DNA from 3 places in the Kribbella sp. NBC_01505 genome. Region 1 is predicted to be linked to each of the others. Evidence: predicted binding sites of a transcription regulator. Region 1 holds the regulator's gene; each other region holds the start of a gene.

Evidence for each region. Region 1 encodes HrcA, which represses chaperone genes, less so after heat shock. Its sites were predicted from a motif close to TTGGCACTCGNNNNNNNCGAGTGCCAA; they were not measured.
Region 2: groES (co-chaperone GroES) is a predicted target of HrcA. The motif match lies at 2,136-2,162, and genes of this name have one in related genera.
Region 3: OG474_RS08585 (FmdB family zinc ribbon protein) is a predicted target of HrcA. The motif match lies at 1,910-1,936, and genes of this name have one in related genera.

The regions. Positions count from the first base shown of each region.
Region 1 is NZ_CP109425.1:6,779,018-6,782,291, forward strand. It holds gene OG474_RS32050 (ThuA domain-containing protein) at 1-160, shown strand, start outside; gene OG474_RS32055 (Gfo/Idh/MocA family protein) at 169-1,254, shown strand; gene hrcA (heat-inducible transcriptional repressor HrcA) at 1,304-2,326, shown strand; gene dnaJ (molecular chaperone DnaJ) at 2,364-3,274, shown strand, end outside.
Region 2 is NZ_CP109425.1:2,258,456-2,261,729, forward strand. It holds gene groL (chaperonin GroEL) at 1-1,573, opposite strand, end outside; gene groES (co-chaperone GroES) at 1,703-1,999, opposite strand; gene OG474_RS10480 (peptidoglycan-binding domain-containing protein) at 2,291-2,764, shown strand; gene OG474_RS10485 (peptidoglycan-binding protein) at 2,833-3,274, shown strand, end outside.
Region 3 is NZ_CP109425.1:1,884,487-1,887,760, reverse strand. It holds gene OG474_RS08600 (alpha/beta fold hydrolase) at 1-393, shown strand, start outside; gene mscL (large conductance mechanosensitive channel protein MscL) at 390-782, opposite strand; gene OG474_RS08590 (Flp pilus assembly protein CpaB) at 881-1,492, opposite strand; gene OG474_RS08585 (FmdB family zinc ribbon protein) at 1,548-1,889, opposite strand; gene OG474_RS08580 (penicillin acylase family protein) at 2,071-3,274, shown strand, end outside.

The sequences.
Region 1 (3,274 bases):
CTTCCCGTGGATCGAGGGTGCGGTGATGCCGGCGGTCTGGACGCGCACGTGGGGCGAGGGCCGGGTGTTCGTCTGCACGGTCGGTCACAAGCTGGACGACTTCGACGTACCCGAGGTGCGCACGATCATCGAGCGGGGGCTGCTGTGGGCGAGCAAGTGAGCGGCGCTGTGTCACGGGTCGGCATTGTCGGCACCGGAGTCATCTCCGGCACCTACCTGGAGCACCTGGCCAAGCTCCCCGGTGTCGACGTGGTCGCAGTGGCCGACCTGGACCTCAGCCGCGCCCAGGCCGTCGCCACGGACAGCGTCCGCGCGCTCACACCAGATGAGCTGTACGCCGCCGATGACGTGGACCTCGTCGTCAATCTCACCATCCCCGCTGCACATGCTGCCGTGCACCAGGCTGCGCTGGCAGCCGGCAAGCACGTGTACGGCGAGAAGCCGCTGGCCATGGATCGCGTGGAGGCCGAACCGCTGCTCAAGTACGCCGCCGCGAACAACCTCCGGATCGGATGCGCTCCGGACACAGTGCTCGGCACCGGCACCCAGACCGCACGCGCAGTCATCGACCGTGGCGACATCGGCGTACCGCATGCCGCCACAGCCTTCATGGTGACGCCCGGCCACGAGCTGTGGCACCCGGCGCCCGAGTTCTACTACCAGCCCGGTGGCGGCCCAGTGCTCGACATGGGCCCCTACTACGTGACCAGCCTGGTCACACTGCTCGGTCCGGTACGACGGGTGACCGCGCGGGCCGGACAGTCGAAGCAGGAGCGGACGATCCACACCGGTCCCAGGGCAGGGACTGTCTTCCCGGTCGAGGTGCCGACGCACGTGACCGGCGTACTGGAGCATGAGTCCGGTGCGCTGACCACCGTGCTGATGTCGTTCGACGTGTGGGCCGGACGGTTGCCGCGGATCGAGGTGCACGGCACCGACGGCAGTCTGTCGGTTCCGGACCCCAATGGCTTCGATGGGACGGTTGAGATCGTCACGGCGGCGCAGCGCGAATGGACGGAGGTGGCAACAGCCGGTGGGTATGCCGGAGCCGGCCGTGGGGTCGGTGTGGCGGACATGGCCCGGGCTTTGCGCAACGGCGAACCGCACCGGGCGAACGGCGAGTTGGCCTACCACGTGCTCGACGTACTGGAGTCTTTTATCGACTCTGCCGTGCAGGATCAGCCCCTGGATGTGGCCAGTACAGTGACGCGCCCCGCAGCCGTTCCGTTGGGAGCCACGCCTGACACGGCCTAGACTGGCACTCTGAACTTGTGAGTGCCAAGACTGGGAGAGGGTGGTGCGCGTGCTGGACGAGCGCAAGCTGGATGTGCTCCGCGCCATCGTCGAGGACTACGTGGCCACCCATGAGCCGGTCGGCTCGAAGACTCTGGTCGACCGGCACAACCTCGGTGTCTCTCCGGCGACTGTGCGCAACGACATGGCCGCGCTGGAGGAGGAGGGGTACATCACCCAGCCCCACACCAGCGCCGGCCGGATCCCGACCGACGCCGGCTACCGGCTGTTCGTCGACAAGCTGAGCACGGTCAAGACACTGTCGGCGGCCGAGAAGAAGGCCATCACGTCCTTCCTCGGCGGAGCGGTCGACCTGGACGACGTCGTCCGGCGGACCGTTCGGCTGCTGGCGCAGATCACCCGCCAGGTCGCGATCGTGCAGTATCCGTCGCTCAACCGGTCGAGCGTGCGGCACATCGAGGTGGTCACGATGACACCGCGCCGCCTGTTGCTGGTGCTGATCACGAGCAACGGCCGGGTCGAGCAGCGGATCGTCGAGCTGCCGAGGGACATCGACGACCAGCTCGTCGCCGACCTCCGATCGCGGCTCAACACCGCGATGGTCGGCCAGCGGCTGACCGACGCGACCACCACGCTGGCCGCCGTCGCGGACGAGTTCGCGCCGGCCGACCGGCCGCTGGTCGCCGCGATCGTGAGCACGCTGCTCGAGGCCTTCACCGACGAGATGGGTGAGCGGCGGATCGCCGTCGGCGGCGCCGCCAACCTGACCCGGTACGGCGACGACTTCGAGCGGAACGTGAAGCCGGTGCTCGAGGCGCTCGAGGAGCACGTCATCCTGCTCAAGCTGCTCGGTGAGGCGACCCACCCGCAGACCCTGACCGTCCGCATCGGTCACGAGAACCCGTACGAGGAGCTGGCCACCACGTCGGTGGTCGCGACCGGCTACGGGTCGAAGTCGGAGGCGCTGGCCACACTCGGCATCGTCGGCCCGACCCACATGGACTACCCGAGCACGATGGGCGCCGTACGGGCCGTCGCGCGCTACGTCAGCCAGATCCTGGCTGAATCCTGATGAATTCGACGAACTCAACCAACCCCTGGTCTGGAGTATGAGCACCGATTACTACGCCGTCCTGGGCGTCAGCCGTGACGCTTCAGCGGACGAGATCAAGAAGGCGTACCGCAAACTGGCACGCCAGTACCACCCGGACGTGAACGACTCCGAGGACGCGCACCACAAGTTCCAGGAGATCGGCCGCGCGTTCCAGGTGCTCAGCGACCCGCAGAAGCGGCAGATGCACGACCTCGGCGGCGATCCGTTCGCGTCCGCGGGTGCGGGCGGGGCCGGTGGGTTCGGCGGCGGCCAGGCGTTCACGTTCACCGACATCATGGACGCGTTCTTCGGCCAGACCGGCGGGGCCACCCGCGGGCCGCGGCCGCGGACGCGACGCGGTCAGGACGCACTGATCCCGCTGCACCTCGACCTGGCCGAGGCGGCCTTCGGGACGACGCGTGAGCTCAAGGTCGACACCGCGGTGCTGTGCCCGACCTGTTCGGGCTCCGGCGCCGAGGCTGGATCCGAGCCGGTCACCTGCGAGATCTGCCACGGCCGTGGCGAGGTCACGCACACGCAGCGCTCGTTCCTCGGTGAGGTTCGGACCATGCGCCCGTGTGCGAACTGCCGCGGCTTCGGTACGACGATCCCCAGCCCCTGCCGCGAGTGCGCCGGCGACGGCCGCGTCCGCAGCCGCCGGACGGTGACCGTGAAGATCCCGGACGGCGTCGACACGGGCGTCCGGGTGCAGCTGACCGGACAGGGCGAGGTCGGCCCCGGCGGCGGTCCGGCCGGTGACCTGTATGTCGAGATCGAGGTCGAGCAGCACGAGGTCTTCACCCGCAACGGCGACGACCTGCACTGCACGGTCAACCTGCCGATGACGGCGGCCGCGCTCGGGACGACGATCGACCTGCCGACCCTGGAGGGCGAGACCACGCCACTGGAGATCCGCCCGGGCACCCA
Region 2 (3,274 bases), 4.5 Mb from region 1:
CCTCGGGCTTGTCGACGACCAGGGTCTCGGTCGTCAGCAGCAGGGCGGCGATGGAGCCGGCGTTGGCGAGCGCGGAACGCGTCACCTTGACCGGGTCCAGGACACCCTGGGCGAGCAGGTCGCCGTACTCGCCGGTGGCGGCGTTGAAGCCGCTGCCGACCTCGAGCTCCGCAACCTTCGAGGTCACGACGTAACCCTCGTAGCCACCGTTCTCGGCGATCCAGCGCAGCGGCTCGACGACCGACTTGCGAACGATCCGGACACCCGCGAGCTCATCGCCCTCGAGGCCCAGGCCGTCGTCCAGCACCGTGGCGGCGTGCACCAGAGCAGAGCCGCCACCGGCGACGATGCCCTCTTCGATCGCGGCGCGCGTCGCGGAGACGGCGTCCTCGATCCGGTGCTTCTTCTCCTTGAGCTCGACCTCGGTGGCCGCGCCGACCTTGATCACGCAGACGCCGCCGGCGAGCTTCGCCAGCCGCTCCTGCAGCTTCTCGCGGTCCCAGTCGGAGTCGGTCCGCTCGATCTCGGCCTTGATCTGGTTGACCCGGCCCTCGATGTCGTCGGACTTGCCGGCACCCTCGACAACAGTGGTGTTGTCCTTGGTGACGACGATGCGCCGCGACGTACCGAGCACCTCGAGGCCGACCTGGTCGAGCTTCAGCCCGACCTCCGGCGCGATGACCTGGGCGCCGGTGAGGGCGGCGAGGTCCTCGAGCATGGACTTGCGGCGGTCACCGAAGCCCGGCGCCTTGACGGCGACGGAGGTGAAGTTGCCGCGGATCTTGTTCACCACGAGGGTGGACAGGGCCTCGGCCTCGACGTCCTCGGCGATGATCAGCAGCGTCTTGCCGGACTGCACGACCTTCTCCAGCAGCGGCAGCAGGTCCGCGATCGCGGAGATCTTGCCCTGGTGGATCAGGATGTACGGGTCCTCCAGCACCGCTTCGCCGGCCTCGGCGTCGGTGATGAAGTACGGCGAGATGTAGCCCTTGTCGAACTGCATTCCCTCGGTGAACTCGAGCTCGGTCCCGAAGGTGTTCGACTCCTCGACGGTGATCACACCGTCCTTGCCGACCTTGTCGAACGCGTCCGCGATCAGGGTGCCGATCTCGGCGTCCCGGGCGGAGATGGTGGCGACGTGGGCCATGTCGCCCTTGTCGTCCACCGGCCGGGCGGTCTCGACGAGCCGCGCGGAGACAGCCTCGACAGCCGCCTCGATCCCGCGCTTGAGGCCCATCGGGTTGACCCCGGCGGCGACGGCCCGCAGGCCCTCGTGCACCAGCGCCTGCGCCAGCACCGTCGCGGTGGTGGTGCCGTCACCGGCGACATCGTTGGTCTTGGTGGCGACCTCCTTGGCGAGCTGTGCACCAAGGTTCTCGAACGGGTCGTCCAGCTCGACCTCACGGGCGACGGTCACACCGTCGTTGGTGATGGTCGGGGCGCCCCACTTCTTGTCCAGGACGACGTAGCGGCCCTTCGGGCCCAGCGTCACCTTCACCGTGTTCGCGAGCTTGTCGACGCCGCGCTCCAGCGCGCGCCGAGCGTTCTCGTCGAACTCGAGGATCTTCGGCATGAAGAAAACCAGTCCTTTTCTGAATGTCTCGCGTAGCAGGCTTCGAACCAAGATCCCACTGCCCTGACCCACTCCGCCCCGGTACCAGAGGTAGCCGGGGCGGTGTCAGTCAGGAACAGTGGGCGGTCGTCACTTGCTGACGACTGCGAGGATGTCGCGGGCGCCCAGGATCAGGTAGTCCTGGCCGTCGTACTTGACCTCGGTGCCGCCGTACTTGGAGTAGATGACCTTGTCGCCGACGGCGACGTCCAGCGGGACGCGGTTGCCGTTGTCGTCGATCCGGCCCGGACCGACGGCGAGGATCTCGCCCTCCTGGGGCTTCTCCTTGGCGGTGTCCGGGATCACCAGGCCGGACTTCGTGGTCTGCTCGGCTTCGAGCGGCGCGACGAGGACGCGGTCCTCGAGCGGCTTGATCGTGACCGACACTTGCTGACCTCCACGGTCGATTCGCATTTTTGTCTGTGGTGCTGCGCGGTCGCGCTCCCCTGCCGTCGCGGGGCTCAGGAGGCCGGACCGTTGGCACACCCACTAGGAGAGTGCCAACACCGAATCTAGGCCGCGATTAGCACTCGGTCAACTCGAGTGCCAAGTCTGTCTCGATACGAGACATCGCGGAGTGATCACTTCGGGGCCCGGACCCCAACCATCCGCCCGGTCCGCGAGTCCCATCGGCACAGGATTCCGAACGGTCGGGATCCGTCCTTGGGGAGGTCACCAATGACCGTTCGCCTTCGTCCCGCCGCCGTACTCGCCGCGGCCGTCCTCGTCGTCGCGCCGCTCACCGCCGCCACCACCGCGTCGGCAGCGCCGCTCTACCAGTGCCAGTCCGCGACCTTCCGCAGCGTCGGGGGCGGCTGGAAGGTCTTCGTCCCGGATGTCTGGGAGGACGTCAGCACCACCTGCAACCTCAAGTACGGCGACAACCCGGACCGCGACCCGAAGAACCCCAGCGGCAACCCGACGCAGGCGATCGCCGCACTGCAGAGCAATCTGAACTACTGCTACGGCTCCAAGCTGGCCAAGGACGGCCGGTACGGCGCCAAGACCCGCGACGCCGTGAAGGCCGTGCAGAAGAAACTCCGGGTGACCGCGGACGGTATCTACGGCCCGCAGACCCGCTCGGCGATGAAGTGGCGGATGTACAACCCGACCACGAAGGTGTGGAGCAAGAGCTGCTACGACAAGCTCTGAGCATCCGGTCGGGTACGGATAGTGGTCCCACGCTGGCCTAACGCAGGCCGGCGTGGGACCGTCTTCCCATGGCATTCACGCTGCCCAAGCTGCCAAAACTGTCCGGCCGCACCGTCATGGTGCTCGCCGCCGTCAGCGCGTTGGCGATCGGCGCGGTCGCAGCGAACGCCTCCAAGCACCAGCAAGCGGCCCAGCCGAAGCCCGCGGGCGACCAGGCCGCCGCACCGCTCACCGCGAACAAGGCCAGCGACCAGACCTCCCTGGAGGCGACCGCCGCAGCCGAGGCCAAGCTGGACCAGTGCCGCTCCGCGCGACTCATCCCGGTGAACAAGACCTGGGGCATCCCGATGCCGTCGGTCAACGGCAGCTCCAGCACCAACTGCAACCTGAAGTACGGCGACAACCCGCACCGCGGCTCCGACCGCACGGGTGACCCCGAGACCTCGATCCAGGTCCTGCAGCGCAACCTGAACTCCTGCTACGGCACCAAGCTCGCCATCGACGGCATCT
Region 3 (3,274 bases), 4.9 Mb from region 1:
ACGGTTGCCGCTCAACTGACGTTGGCCTATCCCGATCTCGTCGATCGTCTCCTCTTCGCCTGGCCGGCGACCGCCGGTGATGTCGAGGTCGACACGTTGACCCTGGCCGGTCTGCTCGGCCGCGGTTGCCCACCGGAGAGTGCCGAAAGCCTGTTGGCCGGCGACACCCTGCGCGGAACCACCGATGCCGAACTAATCGATCTCGCCCGGATCCCGGTCGCCGTCCTGCCGTCGCTGCTCGAGAATCCGATGCATCAACGCAGGACGGTCGATGCGCTGCTCGCGTTGATCCCGGGAAGCCGGGAGCTGTCCGGTTGCCCGGAACCACCGCGCCCCGACTTCCCGCCGTACTTGGACCACTTCGTGCGAACGATCGTGGAGTTCGTGAACTAGGAGCGCTGCCGCAGTGCGTCGCGGATCTCGGTCAGCAACTGCTGGTCCGTGGTCATCGGGTCGTCAGCCGGCTCCGGCTCCTGACCGCGCTTGCGACGCTCGGCCAGCTTGTTCAACGGGTAGACGATGAGGAAGTACACGGCTGCTGCGACGAACAGGAAGTTCAGGATTTCCTGCAGGATGACGCCGAAGTGAAACTCGGACCCGTTCCACTTGGCGAGCCAGAGCTTGCTGACGTCGGCCGCGCCGAAGATTGCTCCCACGAGTGGGGTGATCAGGTTCTCGACGAGTGCGGTGACGATCTTGCCGAACGCTGCGCCGATGACGACGGCGACCGCGAGGTCGACGACGTTGCCGCGCATGATGAATTCCTTGAAGCCCTTGAGCATTGGAGTGCCTCCACGAAGCGGATGTTGTACTCCGGTCAACGTAGGACTGCGCCGGTGGTCACGCGAGGGCACGCGCCGCAGTGCTCGAGGGGCAGTGATCAACTCGTGTCCGGAGTCAGTGCGACGCTGATCCTCGAGTTGGTTGTGGCCTGGGCCAGTCTGGTGGCAACCGTGGGGGAGGCGGCGACCACGATCAGTGCGCCGGTCGATCGTGAGGCCGGGAGCGCGATCACCCGGACTGCGTGGGCCACGAGCCCGGCCGAGGCACTCGTCGTACTGGTCCCGGCGTAGAGATCGAGGCGATCGCCGACTCGGAGCAAGGCACTGATCTCGGAGTCGTCGATCCGGAACGGGTAGGCGACCGAACCCGGTGGAACCAGACCTGGCCCCAGGAAGCGGGCGTCGGTCAGTGGCTCACCGGATCTGACCGGTCCGCTCAGGACACGACGGGCGACGTCCGAGCCCGGTGTCAGCGCTCCGGAAGGGATGGCGTCGGCGGGGAGTTCGAGAGAACGAACATCGTCGGCAGCGGGCGCGACGCCGCCGGACAGATCACGTGCTGCCGCGAGCACTGTGACTGTCGGAGGAGGCGCGGGCGCCAGTGAGGTCAGGCCGAAGTAGACGGCGGCCGCCGCGGCGACACCGGCCAGAAGACGGCGGTGCCAGCGAGCGGCCCGGGAGAGATCGCGGAGGAACGAAAGGCTTGTCATGCCAGAGAAAATACGAGCTTCTCCGGCCCTGCTTTCAGTTGTCCACAGGCCAAAATCAGGCGGCGCTGGTCTTGCTGGAGGAGCTGCCCTTGCTCGAGGAGTCCGAGGACTTCGACGACGAACCGGAGTCCGACGAGGAGGACGTCGTGGACGAGCTGGAGGACGACTCCGACTTGCTCGACGACGACTCCGTCTTGGCCGGAACCGAGCTCGTGCTCGTGGAGCGGCTGTCGTTGCGGTAGAAACCGGAGCCCTTGAAGACAACACCCACCGCGTTGAAGACCTTACGCAGCGTGCCCTGGCAGTTGGGGCAGACGGTCAGGGCGTCGTCGGTGAAGCTCTGCCGAACCTCCAGCGCCTCACCGCAGTCGGTGCACTGGTACTGGTACGTGGGCACGGTTGGTTCCCTTCAGGCCGCTGGCACTCGTACTACTCGACTGCTAATAATGCGTCAGCGCCCCGAAGTATTCCAAACTTCACGCTCAACTCCGCCCCGCAGTCCCCTCCGGACGCAGAGCAACGCAAAGTTCCGGGCACCCCATTTGGGCCCAGGGTCCGCATTCTCTACGGTTGGGTCCGTGCGTCGCCTGCTTCGAGCCGTCATCATCTGCGGTATCGCGCTCGCCACGGTCCTCGTGGTGATCGCCGGTACTGCCGTCTTCGTCGTCCGCCACTCGTTCCCGTCGTACGACGGAACGGTCGAGCTGGCGGGTCTGGACGCCGATGTCGAGGTGGTCCGGGACGCCAACGGCATCCCGCAGATCTACGCCTCCAACCCGGCCGACCTGTTCGCCGCGCAGGGTTATGTGCAGGCGCAGGACCGCTTCTTCGAGATGGACTTCCGCCGCCACGTCACCGCCGGCCGGCTGAGCGAGCTGTTCGGCAAGAGCGCGCTGGAGACGGACAAGTTCGTCCGCACGCTGGGCTGGCGCCGGGTCGCGGAGAAGGAGCTCGGCCTGGTCAGCCCGTCCACCCGGCAGTATCTGGACGACTACGCCCGCGGCGTGAACGCCTACCTGGACAAGCACAGCGGCTCCGGCCTCAGCCTGGAGTACGCCGTACTCGGTCTGGATCCCAACGGTCGCCGTGACTACCGTCCGGAGCCGTGGACCGCGGCCGACTCGCTGGCGTGGCTGAAGGCGATGGCCTGGGACCTCGGCGGCAACATGGACGAGGAGATCAACCGCACCAAGCTGCTGGCAAGTATCCCGTCCAAGAGTGTCGACGCGCTCTACCCGTCGTATCCGTTCGACCGGAACGAGCCGATCGTCGCAACCGCTTCGGTGGGCGCGGACGGCAAGTTCAGTGCCGCTCCGCCGGCGAACAGCGAGCTCCGGCGCGGCATGCTGACGAGCGACCTGCTGAAGTCACTCGACTCCGTGGACAAGGTCGCCAAGGGCCTGCCGATGCTGCTCGGCCAAGGCGAGGGCATCGGTTCGAACTCGTGGGTCGTCTCCGGCGACCACACCCAGAGCGGGAAGCCGCTGCTGGCGAACGACCCGCACCTGGGCGCCACCATGCCGGGCGTCTGGTCGCAGGTCGGTCTGCACTGCACCAAATTGGTCCGCAGCTGCCCGTACGACGTTTCCGGCTTCAGCTTCGCCGGACTGCCCGGTGTGGTGATCGGCCACAACAACGCGATCTCCTGGGGATTCACCAACCTCGACCCCGATGTCCAGGACCTCTACCTGGAGCGGATCGAGGGAGACAACGTCCTCTACAACAACCGCTGGAAGCCGCTGACCAAGCGTGCGGAGACCTTCAAGGTCGCCGGTCAGGACG